Regions from separate parts of the Alteromonas macleodii ATCC 27126 genome, predicted to be linked through region 1. Evidence: predicted binding sites of a transcription regulator. Region 1 holds the regulator's gene; each other region holds the start of a gene.
The links. Region 1 encodes FliA, which starts transcription of late flagellar genes. Its sites were predicted from a motif close to CTAAAGNTNNNNNNNNNNNNGCCGATA; they were not measured.

Region 1 (5,360 bases):
GCTTATTAGCCTGTTTCTCACTAGTACGAGTTCACCCACCATGTTCATAATTTGGTCAAGGCGCTTGGTATCTACACGTACTGTAGTCTCAGCTGGAGGCGCAGCTGGTCCGCCTTCTTCTCATCTTTTCTAGGCGCTACTTTTGGTGCAGCAGGCGCGCTTGCTTTAGCTGGCGCTGCGGCGCTAGGAGCAGGCGTCGCTTTTGGCGCAGCTGGCGCTGCTTGTTTCGCTTTTTGAACCGCTTCTGTTGCTGCCTTATCTACAGGAGGCTCTGGCGCCTTTGAAACGGCTCCCTGCTTGGTAGGCCCTTGCCCTGAACCATGCAGTTGGTCAAGCAGTGCTTCAAATTCGTCATCGGTGATTTCTTCATCACCAGCTGCACTCGGCGTAACTGGTGCTGGAGCTGGTGTATTTGCCTTTGGCGCAGCTTCTTCACCACCAAACTTGCCTTTGCCATGTAAATCATCGAGCAGCGCTTCAAATTCTTCGTCGGTGATATCGTCGTTATCACTAGCGGCAGCAGGTGCAGCAGCCTTTGCAGGTTCGCTTTTAGCCGCTGAGGACTGTCCTGGTGCCCCAGAGCCATGAAGCTCATCAAGCAGCGCTTCAAACTCATCTTCAGTGATTTCGTCAATACCGCCGCTATCACCAGAACTTGGTGCCTGTGCAGTAGGCTCTTCAACAACTAATTCTGGCTCTTCAATCGCGGGCTCAGGTTCTGACGCCGGCGCGCTTTGTTCACCAAAAATATTCTCATCTGGAGATTCCGGGCGACTTAGTTTGTGTAACAAGTCTACTAGGTGTGCATCTGCTGGCTCTAATGGATCCCGAGCTTTCACTCGTTCAAACATTTCAACCACAACATCTGTGGCTTGCAGAATAATATCCATCAGTTCAGGGGTTAGTGTTCGTTGACCGTTACGCATTACGTCAAAGACGTTTTCTGCACCGTGACAAATTTCTACTAACTCGGTAAGAGACAGGAACCCTGCTCCCCCTTTAACTGTGTGATAACCACGGAAAATTGCATTCAGCAAATCCGCATCTTCAGGATTGTTCTCAAGATCAACGAGCTGTTCTTGTAATTGTTCAAGTATCTCTCCAGCCTCAACTAGAAAGTCCTGTAATATATCCTCGTCAACATCAAACGACATGCGCCCGCTCCCCTAAAAACCTAAGCTAGACAGAAGATCATCTACATCATCTTGGCCTGACACGACGTCGTCGCGCTTATCGGCATCAATGATAGGGCCTTCTGCCTCTACACCATCAACCTTATCGGCCTTAACGCTAGATGGTTTAGTTTGTTCTGCACCGTCGCGTTCACCAAACATGGTAAGCATGTTAACTAAGCTGTCTTCCACTTCTTTAACCAAGTCGATAACGCGGCGAATAACCTGACCAGTTAAGTCTTGATAACCTTGAGCCATCAATACTTCTGTAAGTAACTGTGTAAGTTTAGCTGACTGTGCCGAACCTTCTTCCAACAATTCGTCTAAGTCTGCGCATAAAGCCTTGAATTCACCCAACTCTATTTGGCGATTCATCAGCTTCTTCCACTCAGGCATAACCTTTTCGATGCGCGCCGACAGCATTTCAGCTATAGGCATGCTCGCTTCAACTGCATCCATAGTAGTATTAGCAGCTTTTTCAGTTTCTTCAATTACGTAGGTTAGGCGGGATTGTGCATCGGGAATATCATCGGTCGCGAGATTTTTAATGCGGTCGTCTATTTGGAAATTATTCAGCGCGTCATGGAGCTGACGCGTCAGTTTCCCTACTTCGGCAAATAACTCAACGTTTTCTTTCATTGAGGCCGCTTCTAATAGGGCATTGGCTGAAGCGTTGTCACCCTCTTCAAGGTAGGTGACAAGCTGTTTTGCTTCTTCCAACGAAATTGGAACGTTTACATTCGTTGACATCCAGTAAACCTCATTTCTCTGGTGAGCGTCTGGATCAACCTAAACGTTCGAATATTTTATCTAATTTTTCTTTAAGTGTTGCTGCAGTGAACGGCTTAACAACGTAGCCATTAACACCTGCTTGCGCAGCGGCAACAATTTGCTCTTTCTTCGCTTCAGCAGTAACCATAAGTACTGGTAGGTGCTTGAGCTTGTCATCGGCTCTAATCGCGCGAAGCAAGTCAATACCCTGCATTCCAGGCATGTTCCAATCGGTAACTACGAAATCGAAATCACCTTGCTGCAACATAGGCAATGCAGTACTTCCGTCATCCGCTTCCTGGATGTTGGAAAAACCCAAATCTTTAAGTAGGTTTTTGATGATACGTCTCATGGTAGAAAAATCATCGACCACGAGAATTTTCATGCTTTTGTCCAAAATAGCCTCCAGTGAGGGGTTAATTGTTATTAATTTCTATTCTTCGTCAGCTTGCCACGACTTCATTCGTGATTTGAGTTTTAACATGGCCTGACTGTGAATTTGACTGACTCTCGATTCACTTACATCAAGAACCTCACCAATTTCTCTTAGGTTCAGCTCTTCATCATAATACAGCGAAAGTACAATCGCTTCTCTTTCAGGTAATGTCGTAATTGCATGGGCAAGCGCTTTTTGGAAAGCGCCTTGCATTAAATCTTCCAGTGGTGCGTCGCTACCTCGATTTTGCTCTGTCGAAATAACATCTTCTGACACACCTAAATCTTCAATACCTACCAGCTTTCCGGCATTTACTTCATTAAGCATTTGGTGATAGTCCTGCAAGCTTACATTAAGCTTATCAGCAATATCAGAATCTCTAGCATCGCGACCTGTTTCGCTTTCTACTTGCGAAATTGCTTCAGTGATCGCTCGGCCATTTCGGTGAACTGAACGCGGTGTCCAATCCCCTTTGCGAATTTCATCTAGCATAGCACCGCGAATGCGAATACCGGCAAACGTTTCAAAGCTGGCTCCTTTTGAACCATCAAAGTTTCGCGCGGCTTCTAATAATCCAATCATGCCTGATTGAATTAAATCGTCTACAAGAACACTAGCCGGCAATCGCGCTATCAAGTGATGCGCTATACGCTTAACCAATGGCGCATGTCTTTCGACTAACTGCGCTTTATCGGTTTGTTGTTGATAAGCGGCTGCCTTGCTGTTCAACGCTGACTTCCTACGGCTTTTTCTGCAACTAATTGTTCAATGAAAAACTCTAAATGGCCACCTGGCTGCGCTGGAATAGGCCATGTTAAGGCTTTACTCGCCAACTGTGTTATTGCAACGGCTGCCGGTGAACCTGGGTAAGCATCGACAATGGCTGTTTGTTTACGCACTGCTTTACGAATGTTCTCGTCAAACGGTACTGTCGCCACTAATTCTAGTGCAACATCTAAAAAACGCCCTGTCACTTTGCTTAATTTACTAAATAGCTCTTGGCCTTCTCGCACGTCGCGCACCATATTAGCCACAACTTTGAAGCGGAAAACACCGTGCTCTCTATTCAGAATTTTTATCAATGCATACGCATCTGTCAATGAAGTAGGCTCGTCACACACAACGACCATGATGTCTTGTGAGGCTTTTGAAAAGCTCAACACCATGTCTGAAATACCTGCCGCTGTATCAACGATTAGCACGTCAATTTGCGAGCGCAGCTCACTAAAGGCACGAATTAGGCCAGCGTGTTGCGTTGGCGACAATTCTGCCATCGACTGCGTGCCTGATGTGGCAGGGGCGATCTTTATTCCGTGCGGACCGGTCACTAATACTTCATCAAGTGTACATTCGCCGGAAAGCACGTGGGATAAGTTTTTCTCAACACGCAAACCTAACATAACGTCTACGTTAGCAAGACCGAGGTCCGCATCGAGAACCATTACACGTTTACCTTGCTTCGCCATGGCGATAGCGGTGTTCAATGTAATGTTTGTTTTACCTACGCCACCTTTGCCACCGGTGACGGCGATTACTTTGATTAACCGTGATTGCTTCATTTTTCTTAAGCTACTCGCTTGGTCGTCAATCATACTGCTTATGCTGTTTTAATTGCGTTGTTACCACTAGTATGATTCAAACCGTACTTTTTATAAAGCTTTGCAGCAGCGGAAACCAAAGATTTCGCTTCTGCAATCTTAATGTCTTCAGGTACTTTTTGACCATCGGTGACATAACTAACCGGTAATTGGTATTCAACCGCTGCACTAAGCACCTCTCCTAAAGAGTAGCACTCATCTAACTTTGTGAAAATACAGCCACTTAGTTCAATATCATCATACGCTTGAATGATTCTCTGCAAAGCAGGATATTGCGTATTTGCTTGCGCTACCAAATATTTTTTAACATTTGGCATTTGTCCGTTATCAAACTGCTTAATTTGTTTAATTAATCGACTGTCTCTTTGACTAAATCCAGCCGTATCAATCAATACTAGTCGCTTATGACGAAGTTGGAATAATAAATCCGCAAGTTCTTCACTAGTCTGCGCTTTTCTCACCGTGCAGCCAATAATCTTTCCGTATGTCGCTAGCTGCTCATAGGCGGCAATTCTATACGTATCGATGGTAATCATCGCAACCGACTCTGCACCGTATTTTTGCGCATAGCGGGCAGCAAGTTTCGCAACGGTAGTTGTTTTACCGGTACCTGTTGGTCCTACTAATGCAACAGCACCTTGTGCGCTAAGTATATCGTTTCCTGTCACATTTATGCGATTAGCCAATAGGTTAAGAAGATATACCCATGCATCTCGTTCGTTGTAATGTGACGGCGTATAGCTAATAAGCTGTTTCGCTAACGCGTTGCTTAACCCCATATCGGTTAAACGGGTGATTAGATATTGATGAACAGGTTTTTGACGTTTGTTCTTAGCTTCCATCAAGTCGGCCACTTGATATTGCAATACATCGCGAAGAGACGCTAGCTCTTCCTTGATTTGCGCAAGCTCCGCTGACTGCGTCACAGAGGTATCATCCATACTTGACGCTTGATGCTCTGGGAAAGCGTTCTGACGAACTGGTTCATGAGAAGACTGCTGTGCTTCTACGTCGTCAATAAAGGCTTCTGAGAAGTCTAAGTGCGAAGCAATTTCATTGGCGTGCTTAGCATTCGCTGTCATTGGTTGGTTGGGTTGCGCGGGACTCGCTACGCCATTATTTCCACCGTGCTGCTTTTCTAGCAGTGCTTTAAGGCTATCAGGACCGTCGTCACCAATGATTTCGCTCAAGCTAGGCACTGCCTTTTGACCAGGTGTTTTTGCAGCGGCTTGTGGAGACGCTTTCGGCGTAAATAACTTCGCCTCAGGTTCTTTGTCGTAGGCTGCGACAAGCTCAATACCGTCAGCGACTTTGCGATTTGACATGATCACAGCGTCACTGCCCAATTCAGCTTTAACTTGGCTTAACGCCTCACGCATATCT
Region 2 (5,360 bases), 2.1 Mb from region 1:
CTACGCACGCCTTAAAGGCACACACAGCTAGTAGACAGCGTTTACGGTGTGGACTACCAGGGTATCTAATCCTGTTCGCTACCCACACTTTCGCACATGAGCGTCAGTCTTTGGCCAGGGAGTCGCCTTCGCCACTGATGTTCCTCCAGATATCTACGCATTTCACCGCTACACCTGGAATTCCACTCCCCTCTCCAAGACTCTAGTCTGCCAGTTCTAAATGACCATCCCAGGTTGAGCCCAGGGCTTTCACATCTAGCTTAACAAACCGCCTGCGTGCGCTTTACGCCCAGTAATTCCGATTAACGCTCGCACCCTCCGTATTACCGCGGCTGCTGGCACGGAGTTAGCCGGTGCTTCTTCTGTTGTTAACGTCACGGCTAGCAGGTATTAACTACTAACTTTTCCTCACAACTGAAAGTGCTTTACAACCCGAAGGCCTTCTTCACACACGCGGCATGGCTGCATCAGGGTTTCCCCCATTGTGCAATATTCCCCACTGCTGCCTCCCGTAGGAGTCTGGGCCGTGTCTCAGTCCCAGTGTGGCTGATCTTCCTCTCAGAACAGCTAGAGATCGTCGCCTTGGTAAGCCGTTACCTTACCAACTAGCTAATCTCACTTGGGCCTCTCTTTGCGCCGGAGCCGAAGCCCCGTTTGGTCCGAAGACATTATGCGGTATTAGCAGTCGTTTCCAACTGTTATCCCCCTCGCAAAGGCAAGTTCCCAAGCATTACTCACCCGTCCGCCACTCGTCATCTTCTAGCAAGCTAGAAATGTTACCGTTCGACTTGCATGTGTTAGGCCTGCCGCCAGCGTTCAATCTGAGCCATGATCAAACTCTTAGTGACTCACCCTGTTCGAGTGAGGTGCGCATTTTACATCGTTTATTTTCGATGTCAACCATGTTTTTAAACTTTTTATTTGTTTGAAAACTTGGTTTCGCACTTGTTGCTAAGTTGGCTTTGTTTTTCTCGAAGCCCCCTCAGAACGTGGAGCGCATTATAGATACCTCTTGTGAAAGATCAACACTTAAATTGGATTTTTTTGCTTTTTAAGCCACTTTTGGTGTCAACCGCTCATTTCTGCATCATTTCTAGCGACTCAATCCATCTTTAGACTAGTTTTTTCACATTTTATTGTTCAATTTGTTACAAATGAGTAAACTATATACAGCCTCCAACACCATAATAAACAATAGAAAGGTAGGTATATGAAAGTAGGCTTTATTCAATGCGCTGTTATTAGCGCTATTTTTGCAATTGCAGGTTACTTGTTATTTTCTTCTGCTAGTTTAAACGTCCATGTTCCACTGACCGTCTCAGCAGCTCTGCTGATCAGCGGTATCGTTACTCCTTGGCTAGCGTCTCTTATTCAAAGTCCATCTTCCTCAGATGCCAGAGCACATTCTAATGACGGATCAGTAGAAACTTTATATGTGGGTAATTTGCCTTATAGAGCAAACGAGAACGCAGTAAAGGAATACTTCAGTAGCTTTATTGAAGTACAGTCGGTTCGCTTAATGAAGGATCGTAAAACTGGAAAAAGAAAAGGATACGGTTTTATCGAAGTTGTAACTGACGACTTAAACAGCGTTATCGATAAAACTAACGACTCAATCTTCCAGGAGCGAACCCTAAAAGTTCGCCCTGCAAAGGACAAAGTCGAACACGCATAATTTTGTGAGTACGGTTTATAGGCTATAAAAAAGCCCGGTTAGCTTTCGCTACCGGGCTTTTATATTAGCAAATAGTTAGTTATTCACTTGTCTCAGCAGATTGAGGAAGTCCATTAAGTAACGTTTGATTAAAAGCGTGAAACCTATTTATAGCAGATACAAGGTCTGGCACCTGCACGTCTTTCATCTCATTAATCAACCCACCTATTAAGGTATTATAGTCTTCGTTACTTTCTAACGTACTTTCGGCATTAGCAAAAGTATCCATCATCTTTTCTAGATATTGCGCTATAGGGCTAACCACATTTCCAAACTTCGAATTATCGCTTTTGTCTTCATTGTAATGTTGGATGTTCTCATACGTCTTTAGCACTTCGGTCTGTGTGGTTCTATTTAACTGTAACGCGTAGCCAACTAACTCTTTATCGTCAAAGCCTAAACTTAACGCTTCTTCAAATGCTTTGTCGATGTCACCACTGTAAAAGGTGTCGGCGAGATCCTGAACTTGACCAACTAAATCAGCTATCGACTCTAACTCATCTTCATCAAGCTCGCCTTTTAATGAAAAGCTAATACCGCTTCGCTCATAGTATTGGTACGAAGTTTGTTGTTGGTATGACGCTGAAAAATTGTTTTCACCTTGCTCGCCACTACCGCCTGATTGCTCCTGAGATGCTTGTGCTTGGAAATTAAGTTGTTGAGATGCTTGGAACGAGCGAAGACTCTCAAAACTAAAACTCACTTCGTCGCCATCTTTAGTTCGAATCAGTAAGCTTCCGCTTTTCTCATCCGATGCAGCTACCGCGTTTAAGGACGAAAGCGTTACAGCGTTCGGCTGCTGGCGACCAAATATGTCAGTTTCCAGATCGTTTATTCCTGTATCGATGAGATCGCGGCTTTTTGTCATCCCTTGCTCAATCTCTTCATTCATAAAACCAGCGAGGTCTTTTTCAGCCATAGCGAATCCACGGCTTACGCCTTCTCTCGCTTGGCTAAATAAGCCATTAAGCTTTTCTTCGCTGGCACCACCGTTTGCCGCACCTCTAATGACGCCACCTACGAACTTAAGTACGTTTCTGGCAACTTTTTCAAAGTCGAACAAACTGTTCGACTTATCTTCAATGCTTTTCTCTTTGGCTTCTTGTGGCTTTTGGCCATCTATAACTAACGCTTGGTTAAGGCTGCTACTCACCACACGTAAGCCGATGCTAGTTTGGCTACTGGAAACAGATACTGATGCCGCTTGTTGTTTAGAAAACTCAGCCGCTTGCTGCAATCCGTCTTGCTGTAACTGCTTTTTCAACATTTCGTTCGGGTGAACTGATGCCTTTTGATCTGCTTTTTGATCGACCTTCTGGTCGCCCATAAAAGCCTTAATTTGACCCACGTTCATAATTTGATCCTCACTATCCTCAATCTTATTATCGGCAAAGAATCAGTATTGTTTAATTTTAATACAGCTTTTTTTACTGGGTCGTTCCTAATAATAATGCAGAAGTAGATAGCGCTTGTTGCAGTTATTTTATAAGGGACTACAATTCGCGACCTCAACATTGAATGGAGAATTTTATGACCGCGACCGAACAACAACGCTATCAAGCTCAGTTGGACGAAAAAGTAGAACGTCTTACTGCGTTACTTTCTCCGTTCAATGCGCCTGACTTAACCGTATTTCCATCGCAACCAACGCACTACCGTATGCGCGCCGAATTTAGAGTATGGCATGAGGGCGATGATTTGTTTCACATCATGTTCAACCAGGAAACAAAAGAAAAGTATCGCGTAGATAGCTTTCCTCCTGCTTGTAAAGCAATAAACGATGCTATGGCGCTGTTGTTAAAAGAAGTAAGACCAAATGAAGCGCTAAGAAAGAAGCTTTTTCAAATCGATTATCTTTCTGCACTATCTGGCGAGCTTGTCATCAGCCTTTTATACCATCGTCAACTAGATGAGAAGTGGCAAGAGGCTGCAAAAGAATTAAAGGCGAAACTCGAGGCTCACTTTCCGAAAGTAAACATCATCGGCCGTGCGAGAAAACAAAAGCTTATTATCGACAACGATTTTGTTATTGAGCGCTTACCCGTTAATGGCAAAGAATTCATATTTAAGCATATCGAAAATAGCTTCACTCAGCCCAATGCCGAAGTGAACTGCAGCATGATTGAATGGGCACTAGATTGCGTAAAGCCGCTCTCTGGCGATTTACTGGAGATGTATTGCGGTGCAGGTAACTTCTCACTGCCGCTAGCGCTTCACTTCGATAATGTTGTGGGGACCGAAATAGCCAAGCCCTCTGTACAAGCTGCGCAGTTTAATATTGAACAAAATCAGCTTAATAATGTGAAGATCGTAAGACTCGCCGCTGAAGAATTCACTCAGGCTATGAAAGGTGAACGTACGTTTAGTCGCTTAGAAGGCATTGATCTAAGTGCATATAATTTCACAACTGTATTGGTCGATCCACCAAGAGCTGGGTTGGATGAAGACTCGCTTAGAATGATTCAGGATTACGATAATATCGTGTATATCTCGTGTAACCCTGAAACGTTGGCGCAAAACCTTGAGCTTTTAAGTGAAACTCACGACGTTGCTCAATCGGCATTATTCGATCAATTCCCGTTTACTCATCACATTGAGGCTGGCGTTTTACTTACACGCAAAAGTTAGTTTTGGTACAAATTGACAAGGCCTTTGGAGTCACAAAGGCCTATGAAGACGTATTAAAATAAGGTGGCTTTGATTAGAGCAAACGATGTGGACTTAAACCACTAATTCAATTATACGCTTTTTTGCGTTGCACCTAGTTGAACGAAGCGAAGCTGCGCTTTCACTCTCTCACCGATTTCTCGGCGAAGTTTATCGTCTGCTTCTAATGCCTCTGCCCCAGCACTGAATACGAGCCTTACCATAGCATCAGCTTGAAGCTGCGCGCATGCGTATTCTACGCCCTGCTGTTCAATAATGTAGTCGGTCAACTCGTCGATGAAGTGTTGAATCTCTCTAAATACTGCCAACCGATAAGCCGACGACGTACCAGTATGCTCGCGTAGTAATAAACGAAATACGTTTGTATTTGCCGCAATAAATTCCATGAAGGTTTCAACAGAAGTATGTATTACGCCACCTCCAGAGGCTATACGCCGCCTTGCCTGACGCATAAGCTGCCGCAATGCTAAACCGGCTTCATCCACCAGCGTTAAACCCAATTCGTCCATATCTTTGAAGTGTCGATAAAAAGACGTAGGTGCTATACCTGCCTCTCGGGCAACTTCACGCAAGCTGATTGCCGATAAGCTGCGGTTTTCATCGAGCAAAGAAAACGCAGCATGAATGATATTTTGGCGGGTTTTTAATTTCTGTTCTTGTCGACTCACATTCGCACCATAGGTTGATTAGCTCTAAACGGCTTGATGATTTTTAGCGCTTAGGGTTGAAGCCCTTACGTCATCTGTATAGCCATTAACGCAATCAAACTTCGTACATCAAAGACTAGCATGTGTAGTTTATCGCAACACACACCAGTGGGGAAAGAGAAACAGAATCATCTCTTTTATAAACAAGCATTAAGCAGAAAAAGCCACAATTAACGAGCGCTTCAGCGTAGCTTTACTATAATTAAACTTTACACATGTAAGCAGAACTAATCTGGGTTTTGCTTGCCTGAAGCCTCGTAAAACGATAAATT
Region 3 (5,360 bases), 430 kb from region 1:
AGCGATACCCACAATAGTTTCAAGCTTTTCGCTGATCTCTTGTGATACCGTATTCTGTTCACGGGCAGACTGCTCAATTTGAGAGCTCACGTCATGGGCTTTGTGAACGGCGTCAGAGATGATATCCAATGCCTGTGTAGCCTTTTCAGTTTGTGCCACACACGCCGCAGTTTGCTCTTTACCTTGATTCATCACCGATACCGCTTTTTCAGCACCCGCTTGAAGCACTTCAATCATTGCGTTGATTTCTTGTGTCGATTCTTGAGTTCGGCTGGCGAGGGTTCTTACTTCATCAGCAACAACCGCAAAGCCTCGACCTTGTTCACCAGCACGCGCTGCCTCAATAGCAGCATTCAAGGCGAGCAGGTTGGTTTGATCTGCAACACCACGGATAACGTCTAAGATGCCACCAATGCTTGCGCTGTCTTGATGAAGCTTATTGATAACGTCTGCCGCTTCTTGAACGTCACGAGATAAGATCTCAATGGTGTTCTTATTCTCTAGTGAGATTTGGCGCACGTTCTCAGCCTCAGCATCCGCATGGCGAATTTGACTTAGTGTATCTTCAGCGTTTTGCACAACCAGTTGCGACGTAGAGTGCATTTCTGTGGTTGCTGTTGCTACTTGGCCAATTTGTGATTTCTGATCCTGAATTGAATGCGTCGTTTGCGCCGTCACTGCAGACGTTTGTTCTGAGGCGGCTGCCAGCTGTTCAGCACGAACGTTAATGGCTGTAATGAGCTCCTTCAGGTTTCCAATTAGCGTATTGCAGTTTCGGGCTAAAAGACCAAATTCGTCTTGCGCCGAATCGTCTAGACGGTGAGTAAGGTCACCCGATGAAGCCACCGTCAGAAGTTCATTTACACGATAAAGCGGACGTGTGATTGCGCGTACGGTCACGTAGCCAATAAATGCTGCTACTGCAATCGAGATAATAACAACCACAATAACGAACGTGTTGCCCGTCGCAATGGCGCCGTTAACCTGACTTTCTACATGTGACGCTTTCTTGTCTGCAAGATTGAGCAGGTTTTCTAGAGCGACAACCGCTTGCGCGATATTTGAGTCTGAAGCGTTAAGCGCTTTTTCAGCATCATTTCTGCGCTCTAGACGATCAACATGAAGCTGAACCACGCCATCGTTAGCTTTAATCGCATTGATTGCGTTGTTAACCAAGTCGTTAATATCATCAAGAGTACCAGAATCATCGCGGCCGCCCGCAGTTTGCATCATGTCGCTTAATTGCGTGACCACTTTCTCGACAACCAAATCAACTTCGTTGCCTAGCGTCTGTGAACGAACCAGTGTCTCTGTTTTAATGTACTCGTATGAAACCGTTAGCAAAGAAAGCAGCGACGTCTCAAGTTGGCTGCCGATTTCTGCCGCACGTCGTAGGTTAGGGTCGCGCTGAACAGCATCTAAGTCTGAGAAGTCTAGAAGGTAGGTAGATGCATCGTCTGCGTTGTCTTCAGCGTCACCCAGTCTGTCTTGAATTGTGTTGCGTATATCAAGGTACATTTGGTGATTTTTGTACATCGCTTCAACATTGGTGATATATGCTTCATATGACTCACGTACAGTATTTAGCGTGCTCTTTAGTTCAGGCTCGTTATTAACGGCCTGCGCCAGTTTCTTATATTCACTCTCAAAGGTGTCTTTGGCAGAGTTAAAAGACGCTCGTTTGTCTTTTAAGCCATTTAGATCTTCTTCGATGTAGCTCTCGAAGGTAAGTCGGCCCATATTGAGAAAGCTGGCTTTAAGTGCATTGCTGCCTGCTACTGTGGGTAATGCAACGTCATTTACTTCTTCCGTTGCTGAGCCTATTGAGTTGAGGTTATAAAGTGAAACAACACTAATGACGATCAGAAGTGCGCTAATCGCTACAAATCCCCCGATTACGCGTGTGGCTACCGTTATTTTCATCGGAACTCCTGGATGAGTGTTTTTTATTTTTATCCCTAACGATATTACCCGTCTCAGCAAACAAAATATAGCGATTAAAGAAGCTAGTTTGCTTAATTACTGAGTAGATAATGAGACATTATCGTTACTATCGTAAGTAAGTGTATCGGCTACAATAACTTAATGTTTATTTTATTTAGCACTTAAGTGTAGAAAGTTTAACTGGTAATACCAGTTGATGCGTAAAATTATACACGTAAATATGTGCGAATTGGATAATTGCGGAGCCAGTATACTCTGGTTTTAGGCAGAAACACTCACGAGCGAAGCGGAGTTCAGGTTTAGCAAAGTCATGCTTTGCCCCCAAACATAGCCTGTATCTAAGCCGATAAATTGATGACTGTTCGTTTGGCCCGACAGAGCTGCCCAATGCCCAAATATCACTCGTTGATCGTCAGCGAGCTTTTTATTCTCTACTTCAAACCATGGTTTTAACGTGCTACTAGTGCTGTGGGATACTGCGCTGGGATGAGATTTGTTATCAAAATCGAGTGTGCCATCTGTATGAACAAAACGCATGCGCGTACACGCATTCACAATAAAACGCAGTCGCTCATCACCCTTAAGTTTATCTGACCAGTTGTTGGGTTTATTACCATACATTTCTGAAAGAAAAGCAGCGTAATTGTCGGATTTTAGGATGTTACTAACTTCGTCACTAAGTGAAACGCACTCATCGATAGACCATTTAGGATAGAGTCCAGCATGCACCATTACTGATTGCTCATCTAACTTCATTGCCAACGGGAACTGACGCAACCAGTCAATAAGTTCGGCCAAGTCTGAAGCATTAAGTAGAGGCTCTAATTTGTCGGATTTTTTTGCTTTGCGGATGCCGTTTACAACGGTAAGTAAGTGAAGGTCGTGGTTTCCTAAAACACTGCTAAACTGGCTGCCTAGAGACTTTAAAAAGCGCAATGTGCTCAAAGAATCTTCTCCTCGAGCAACTAAATCACCTACTGCGAGTAGCGTATCGTTTTCTTCGTCGAATTTTACTTTATCTAACGCGCGACGAAGACCATCGTAACAGCCTTGTATATCACCAATGACGTACGTGTTACCTTGCGACATAGAAACCTTAATGAAGAATACTTGGAATGGCTAATCGGAAAACGTCGATAGGAACGCGAAAACGCTCGCCGCTCTCTAATTCCATTACATAGTAGCCTTCCATATTCCCAACCGGTGTGTCAATGACAGCGCCACTGGTATAGTCAAAATGCTCGCCCGCTTTCATGATAGGTTGCTTGCCTACAACCCCATCACCTTCAACTTCTGATGTCTTGCCATTTGCATCGGTAATTTTCCAGTAGCGACTGAGTAATTGCACCGTATGGTCGCTATTGTTCTCAATCGTAATGTGGTACGCGAAGGCAAATTGCTTTGAATCTGACGGAAGGTGGTCGGGAAGGTGACGGGTTTTCACCCGCACCTTAATATCAAGTACATCCATAGAGAACTTACTGCTCTTGTTGGTGCTCTTTTGCCGACACAGCGTTTGCTATTGTGGCAAAATCGTTAAGTGATAATACTTCTGCGCGAGAGGTAGGATCGATACCTAGCTCGCGGATCTCCTCTTCACTTAAACTGTCTTTCAGCGAGTTGCGAATGGTTTTTCGGCGCTGGTTGAACGCTTGTGCACAGACGCGCTCAAGCGTATTTACAGACTCAACGTCTACTGGCGGAGCCTGATGCGGCACTAGCTTCACTACTGCAGAATCAACCTTCGGGGGTGGCTTAAAGGCCCCCGGCGGAACATTGAGTACCGGAATGACGTGGCAGTAATACTGCGCCATAACGGAAAGCCTGCCGTAATTCTTAGAACCTGGTCCTGCTGCCAAGCGGTTTACCACTTCTTTTTGAAGCATAAAATGCATATCTTCTATGCAGTGAGCATGATCAAAAAGGTGAAACATTAGTGGTGTCGAAATGTTGTAGGGCAAGTTACCAAATACGCGAAGCTTTTTGTCTTTGACTGGCATTTCTTTAGAAAGGGCGCCAAAGTCCATGGTCATTGCATCTTGTTCAATAACCGTTAGCTTATTGCCGTTAAATGGATGGTGTCTCAATCGCTTAGCAAGATCTCTGTCTAGCTCAATGACTGTGAGTGCATCTACTTCTTCACAAACAGGATCTGTTAATGCGCCTAAACCGGGTCCAATTTCTACCAGGTTTTGTTCATTTTTTGGCGCGATGGCCGCAACAATCTTGCCTATCACGTAATCATCGTGAAGGAAGTTTTGTCCGAATCGCTTTCTGGCCGTATGGCCTAAGTGTGTTTTACTCATTGTTGATGATGTGCAAGCTCGATGGCTTTTTCCAATGCTTTTCTGAAACTACCGGCGTCGGCTTCACCTGTTCCTGCTAAGTCTAATGCAGTACCGTGATCTACCGATGTACGAACGAAAGGTAACCCTAGCGTGATATTCACTGAAGCCCCAAAACCCTTATATTTTAGCACGGGTAAGCCTTGATCGTGATACATAGCCAGCACTACGTCAGCATTTTCCAGATATTTGGGTTGAAATATGGTGTCTGCAGGTAGAGGGCCTGTGATCTTTAAGCCTTCTTCTCTTAGTTCGTTAAGCGCCGGAATGATGGTATGAATTTCTTCAGTGCCAATGTGACCATCTTCACCCGCGTGAGGGTTCAAGCCACACACATAAATGTGAGGTTCTTTAACGCCAAACTTCAATTTAAGGTCGGTGTTGATGATATGAATGACCTTATGAAGACGCTCTCGGGTGATAGCTTTCGCTACATACTCAAGGGGAATATGCGTGGTGGCAAGCGCTACATTAAGACCTTCAGTTGCCAGAAGCATAACCACATCAATGGTATTGGACTGATACGCAAAAAACTCAGTATGACCGCTGAATGATACCCCTGCTTTGTTGATAATGCCTTTGTGTACGGGGCCGGTAACGACGGCGTCGAAGTCGCCATCCATATTTGCCTGACACGCCTGGCGCAGAGTTTCTACTACGTATAAACCGTTTTCGCTATCAAGCTCGCCTGGCGTAACGTCAACGGATTTATCTATTTGCTTTATAAACAACGAACCCGCATCTTGAATTTGCGGGTTAGTGGCATCGTAATCGATTAGCGTTAATGGCAGCCCCAAGGCGCTTGCTCGTGCTTTGAGCATTTCGCCATCGGCAAACACGACAAGCTGAGCTTGCCATGTTTCCTGGGCCAGTTTTATGATCAAATCTGGCCCGATACCCGCCGGTTCTCCCGGCGTTATTGCTATTTTAATTGGTGTACTCATGAATAACTTATTGTTACGAGTCGACAACTTCTACGTAAGCGGCATCACGCATCTCACGTAACCAGTTCTCGGTTTCCTCTGAAAATTTACGGTTGAAGATAAGCTGGTAAGCTTTATCTTCTTTGCG
Region 4 (5,360 bases), 1.7 Mb from region 1:
CTGGCGCCATGGCATGCGGTTGTCTACATTTACTCATAGCGTTTTGGCCTGCCGCATTGGCTTTGTTTTAATTCATTACGAATATTCGCCGCCATTTTGTTAGACTTACCTCAAAGGAAAGCCAGTTGACGGTGAGCAAACTATTTACGAAAAAGCCCGCAAAATAGCGGGCTTTTTAATGTCTTAGTAATGATTTTAAAGCTTAATTAGTTAGCACTTAAACTGCTAGCCGCCGCAATAATACCTTCAGCATCTAAGCCGTGCTCTTTGTACATTTCCTGCTGAGTGCCTTGTAATATAAAGCTATCAGGCAGACCTAACATCTTCACCGCTTTTAATACGCCATTTTGCTGCAAGTGTTCAAGCACCGCACTACCAGCTCCACCCATAATACAGCCGTCTTCCAACGTAATAAGTGCACTGTGCTCACTGGTAGCTTTTAATACTGCGTCGCCGTCTAACGGCTTAATGAAACGCATGTCGATAACGGTAGCGTCAATCGCCTCTGCAGCTTCAAGGGCATAGGGTAATAGACAGCCAAAGTTTAAAATGGCGATACTTCAGACTTGCCTTTTGATGATTCTCGACACGTACGAGATTTACCAATCTCAAGCTCTGTCATAGCTTCGTCAGGCGTGACACCCATGCCAGCACCGCGAGGGTAACGAACAGCAGCTGGTTTTTGTAGCTTGTGACCCGTGTAGAGCATTTGACGACATTCATTTTCATCTGAAGGAGCCATAACCACCATATTCGGAATACAGCGCAGGAAGGCGATATCAAACGCCCCCTGGTGAGTAGGGCCATCTGCGCCAACAATACCGGCTCTATCAATGGCAAACAATACGGGTAAGTCTTGAATCGCCACATCGTGAATGAGCTGGTCGTAGGCGCGCTGCAGGAACGACGAATAAATAGCAACAACCGCATTCATACCGTCTTTGGCAAGGCCCGCGCCAAAGGTCACCGCGTGCTGTTCAGCAATCGCAACATCGAAATACTGCTCTGGAAAACGCTGAGAAAACTCAACCATGCCTGAACCTTCGCGCATGGCTGGCGTTACCGCCATTAGCTTAGGGTCTTGTGCCGCCATATCACACAGCCATTTCCCAAAGATTGCAGAGTAGGTAGGGGCTGAAGGCTTAGATTTTGGCAAAGCATTGTCAGCCGGATTGAATTTTGGTACCGCGTGGAACTTGATAGGGTCTTCTTCAGCAACCGCGTAACCTTTACCTTTCTTGGTGACTACGTGAAGTAGCTGCGGGCCGTCAAACTTGCGCATATTGCGTAGAGTATCGACAACACCATTTACGTCGTGGCCATCGATAGGGCCAATGTAGTTAAAGCCAAGCTCTTCAAATATCGTGCCCGGGACAACCATGCCTTTAATGTGTTCTTCTGCACGGCTGGCAAACTCCTTAATAGGAGGTACATTGCTTAGCAGCTTTTTGCCGCCATCGCGTATAGAGTTGAAAAAGTTGCCTGTGAGCAAGCGAGCTAAGTGACTGTTCAACGCACCTACGTTTTCAGAAATAGACATTTCGTTGTCGTTAAGTACAACTACCATGTCTTTCTTGATATCACCAGCGTGATTAAGGGCTTCAAACGCCATACCAGCGGTCATAGCACCGTCGCCAATTACCGCTACAACCTTTCTGTTTTTGCCTTCTTTTTCGGCAGCCACAGCCATGCCCAGCCCTGCACTAATCGATGTAGACGAATGACCAACTGCAAAGGTGTCGTAGTCGCTCTCAGGCGGCCATGGGAAAGGGTGCAGACCATTCTTTTGGCGAATGGTGCTCATGCGCTCTGCACGGCCTGTAAGGATTTTGTGCGGATAAGCTTGGTGACCTACATCCCACAGCAGTCGATCGAAGGGGGTGTCGTACACATAGTGCAAAGCGACGGTCAGTTCCACTGTGCCTAAACCAGATGCAAAGTGCCCACTGGTTTGGCTTACGCTGTTAAGTAAGTACTCACGCAACTCATCGGCGAGCTCGCGTAATTTGTCTTGGGGCAACTGCCTCAATTTATCGGGTGTTTGCGCAAGCGCAAGCGTTGGGTAATGTTGGAGATCTAAACTCATGTACTTATTATCTTTTTCAACATGGCGCGTGGCTAATGGTCGCGTTTTACCAAAAGCTCGCTAAACGCAATTAAACTGTCAGTATTGTAGGGTAAACGCGCCAATGCTTGAAGTGCATTATCGTGAAGCATTTCTAATTCTTGTTTAGCGCCTGTAATACCAAGTTTGGCTGGAAAGGTATTTTTCCCTAACGCTTCGTCTGACCCCGCGGGTTTACCTAATTTTTCGCTACTGCCTTCCACATCTAAAATATCGTCTTGAACTTGGAAAGCTAGCCCAATATCCGCGGCATAAGCCATTAAGTCAATTTTAGTTTGAGGCAGTAAGCCTTCACTAACAATGGCGACCATTTCTACGCAGGCTTTTAACAATGCACCGGTTTTCAATCTATGCAGCTGTTTTAGTTCTTCTAGCGAGATGGTTTTGCCGGTGCTGGCTAAATCGATAGCTTGCCCACCGCACATACCTATGTAACCCGCACTTTTCGCAAGTACAGACAGTAACTGGCTACGCTTTGTTTCAGCATACGTGCTTAATGGAGCATCAGCTAACACTGTAAATGCAAGTGCCTGCAGCGCATCGCCAGCTAAAATAGCGGTAGCCTCATCAAAGGCAATATGGCAGGTTGGCATACCGCGGCGCAAGTCGTCGTCGTCCATGGCTGGTAAATCGTCGTGGACTAACGAGTAGGCGTGCACACATTCAATGGCCATACTAATAGCCATTTGGTCTTTTTTGGGCACGTCTAGGGTGTTACCTACTACTTGAACAAGTAGTGGCCGCATCCGTTTACCGCCAGCAAGTAAGGCGTGACGCATTGCGTCTTTCAAGCGCGGCGCGTAATCGGGTAATTCGTCAATTAATGTAAGAAGAGATGCATCAGTTTGCTGTTTAACTTGCTGATGCAAAGCAGAAAAATTCATAGATTGCCTGTTAGTTAAAAATGAACGATTTATGGCTGTTCACTTTCAGGAAGAGGGTGGAGCGTTTCTTCGCCTTGTTCACTGAGCAGTATCTTTACTTTTTGCTCGGCGTTTTCAAGAGATTGTTGGCCTTGGCGGGAAAGTGCTATACCGCGCTCAAATTTTTCTAGTGCTTTATTAAGAGGCAGATCACCGCTTTCCATTTCGTTAACGATAGCTTCTAGTTCTGATAAAGTTTCTTCAAAAGACGCTGATGCTTTTTCTGTCGTCATAAAAACACTCAATATAGTGGCCAAAATACGTATACCGCGCACATTAACCGAGGGTTGCACAAGGGTCAAATGGTTTGTCCGTATATCGCCTATATCACAGTAACATAGCTTTTTTTTCATCCAGTTCAAAAGGCAACATACAAGCAAATTGTGCTATATTCGATGCAGGGTTCACTAACCTTTCAGAAGTAACCGTGTTATTTACTGTGAAGGAAAAAGTAAGGCGCTGAAAAAGCGCTAGATATTTTTAGTTTATAAAAACAGACAAAGCAGCGCTTTTACATAGAACGTACTTCATAATAAACAAATAAATGTGATATTTTTCAATAATGTCGTTTTAGTATTTCTATCTTTTGCCGATAGGGTATTTGTACACTAACAGCACTGACTGCGCATAAATGGGGAAGAGTGAGTGGATTTAGCAACCGTCATAGGTATGTTGGGCGCCATTGGTTTCATAGTTATGGCTATGATTCTGGGCGGCAGCTTGGGCATGTTCATCGACGTGCAATCAATACTTATTGTATTCGGGGGAACACTATTTGTTGTCCTATCTCAGTTTACGTTGGGTCAATTCTTCAGTGCGGGTAAAGTTGCTGGCAAAGCGTTCATGTTCAAAATTGAAACGCCTGAAGAGCTAATCGAGAAGATTGTTGAAATGGCAGATGCTGCACGTAAAGGCGGGTTTCTGGCATTAGAAGAAGCGGAAATTTCAAATGAGTTCATGCAAAAGGGTGTGGACATGCTGGTTGACGGTCACGACATTGAAGTGGTGAGAGAAACGTTAGCTAAAGATATTTCTATGACAACGGAAAGGCATGAGTTCGGCGCTTCTATATTTAAAGGAATGGGCGACGTAGCACCTGCGATGGGTATGATTGGTACTTTGATCGGTCTGGTTGCCATGCTTTCAAACATGGATGACCCTAAAGCTATCGGCCCTGCCATGGCGGTAGCGCTATTAACCACGCTTTATGGTGCCTTTTTTGCCAACGTCGTGTGTTTGCCAATTGCCTTTAAACTGGCGGTAAGAGCCGGTGAAGAGAAGTTAAACCAGAGTCTTGTTCTTGACGGTATTGTGGGTATTGCCGACGGCCAGAACCCACGTGTTATCGAAGGGGTATTAAAGAACTACCTTGCGGCGAGTAAACGCGGAAGCGCAGAGGAAGAGTAATGGCCGAAGAAGAATGCCCAAAATGTCCCCCCGAGGGGCTTCCAGCCTGGATGGGAACCTTCGCAGACCTGATGTCGTTGCTTATGTGCTTCTTTGTACTGCTACTTTCGTTTTCGGAAATGGACGTACTGAAGTTTAAACAAATTGCGGGCTCTATGAAGTTTGCTTTTGGTGTGCAAAATAAAATTGAAGTAAAAGATATTCCAAAGGGTACCAGTGTTATTGCAATGGAGTTTCGACCTGGCAAGCCTGACCCTACGCCTATTGAGTCCATTCAGCAGCAAACCAACGAAATGACCCAACAAATGCTGGAATTTCAGGCTGGTAACGAAGACTCTGCCGGCGGAAGGCAGAAGCAGCGCGGCGAGCAGCGTGGCGGACAATCTCAACAAACGGCTACTGAGTCGTCTTCATCGGCTGAGCAAAGCACCGATCAGTCGCAAATGGCTGAACTGATGAAAAAAGTAGCGCAGCAATTAGAAAAACAAATTCTAGATGGTTCGGTGGAAATGGAATCGTTGGGTCAGCAGTTAACCATTCGAATTCGTGAGAACGGTTCCTTCTCGGCGGGCTCAGCCTTTTTGCAGCCCCAATTCCAACCGGTGTTGAGAAAAATCGGTACGCTGTTGGCGGATGTGCCTGGAGAAATCGAAATTTCAGGGCACAGTGACGGTCAGCATATTGCTAATGAACTCTATCGTTCTAATTGGGACTTGTCAGCGCAGCGCGCTGTCGCGGTCGCTGAAGCCATGCGGACCGCGCCAGGGTTTGACGAAAGTCGTATGTCGGTAGTGGGTAAGGCAGATACCGATCCAATTGTAGAAAATGCCACTTCACCTTCAGACCGAGCGCAAAATCGTCGCGTTGAAATTAATATTAATCAGGGTAAGCCAATGCTGTCTAAG

Region 2: MASE_RS15745 (DUF5610 domain-containing protein) is a predicted target of FliA. The motif match lies at 3,098-3,124, and genes of this name have one in related genera.
Region 3: MASE_RS03130 (HAMP domain-containing methyl-accepting chemotaxis protein) is a predicted target of FliA. The motif match lies at 2,067-2,093, and genes of this name have one in related genera.
Region 4: pomA (flagellar motor protein PomA) is a predicted target of FliA. The motif match lies at 3,617-3,643, and genes of this name have one in related genera.

The regions. Positions count from the first base shown of each region.
Region 1 is NC_018632.1:1,151,552-1,156,911, reverse strand. Features, by position in the region: partial or broken gene MASE_RS04910 (chemotaxis protein CheA) at 1-1,154, opposite strand, end outside; gene MASE_RS04905 (protein phosphatase CheZ) at 1,167-1,922, opposite strand; gene cheY (chemotaxis response regulator CheY) at 1,957-2,340, opposite strand; gene MASE_RS04895 (RNA polymerase sigma factor FliA) at 2,377-3,108, opposite strand; gene MASE_RS04890 (MinD/ParA family protein) at 3,105-3,971, opposite strand; gene flhF (flagellar biosynthesis protein FlhF) at 3,977-5,360, opposite strand, start outside.
Region 2 is NC_018632.1:3,688,901-3,694,260, forward strand. Features, by position in the region: rRNA gene MASE_RS15735 (16S ribosomal RNA) at 1-848, opposite strand, end outside; gene MASE_RS15740 (RNA recognition motif domain-containing protein) at 1,211-1,675, shown strand; gene MASE_RS15745 (DUF5610 domain-containing protein) at 1,755-3,068, opposite strand; gene trmA (tRNA (uridine(54)-C5)-methyltransferase TrmA) at 3,245-4,342, shown strand; gene fabR (HTH-type transcriptional repressor FabR) at 4,453-5,049, opposite strand.
Region 3 is NC_018632.1:725,745-731,104, forward strand. Features, by position in the region: gene MASE_RS03130 (HAMP domain-containing methyl-accepting chemotaxis protein) at 1-1,923, opposite strand, end outside; gene MASE_RS03135 (symmetrical bis(5'-nucleosyl)-tetraphosphatase) at 2,206-3,033, opposite strand; gene apaG (Co2+/Mg2+ efflux protein ApaG) at 3,041-3,415, opposite strand; gene rsmA (16S rRNA (adenine(1518)-N(6)/adenine(1519)-N(6))-dimethyltransferase RsmA) at 3,423-4,250, opposite strand; gene pdxA (4-hydroxythreonine-4-phosphate dehydrogenase PdxA) at 4,247-5,233, opposite strand; gene surA (peptidylprolyl isomerase SurA) at 5,247-5,360, opposite strand, start outside.
Region 4 is NC_018632.1:2,886,132-2,891,491, reverse strand. Features, by position in the region: gene MASE_RS12370 (phosphatidylglycerophosphatase A family protein) at 1-71, shown strand, start outside; partial or broken gene dxs (1-deoxy-D-xylulose-5-phosphate synthase) at 207-2,086, opposite strand; gene MASE_RS12360 (farnesyl diphosphate synthase) at 2,119-3,009, opposite strand; gene xseB (exodeoxyribonuclease VII small subunit) at 3,039-3,281, opposite strand; gene pomA (flagellar motor protein PomA) at 3,694-4,455, shown strand; gene MASE_RS12345 (flagellar motor protein MotB) at 4,455-5,360, shown strand, end outside.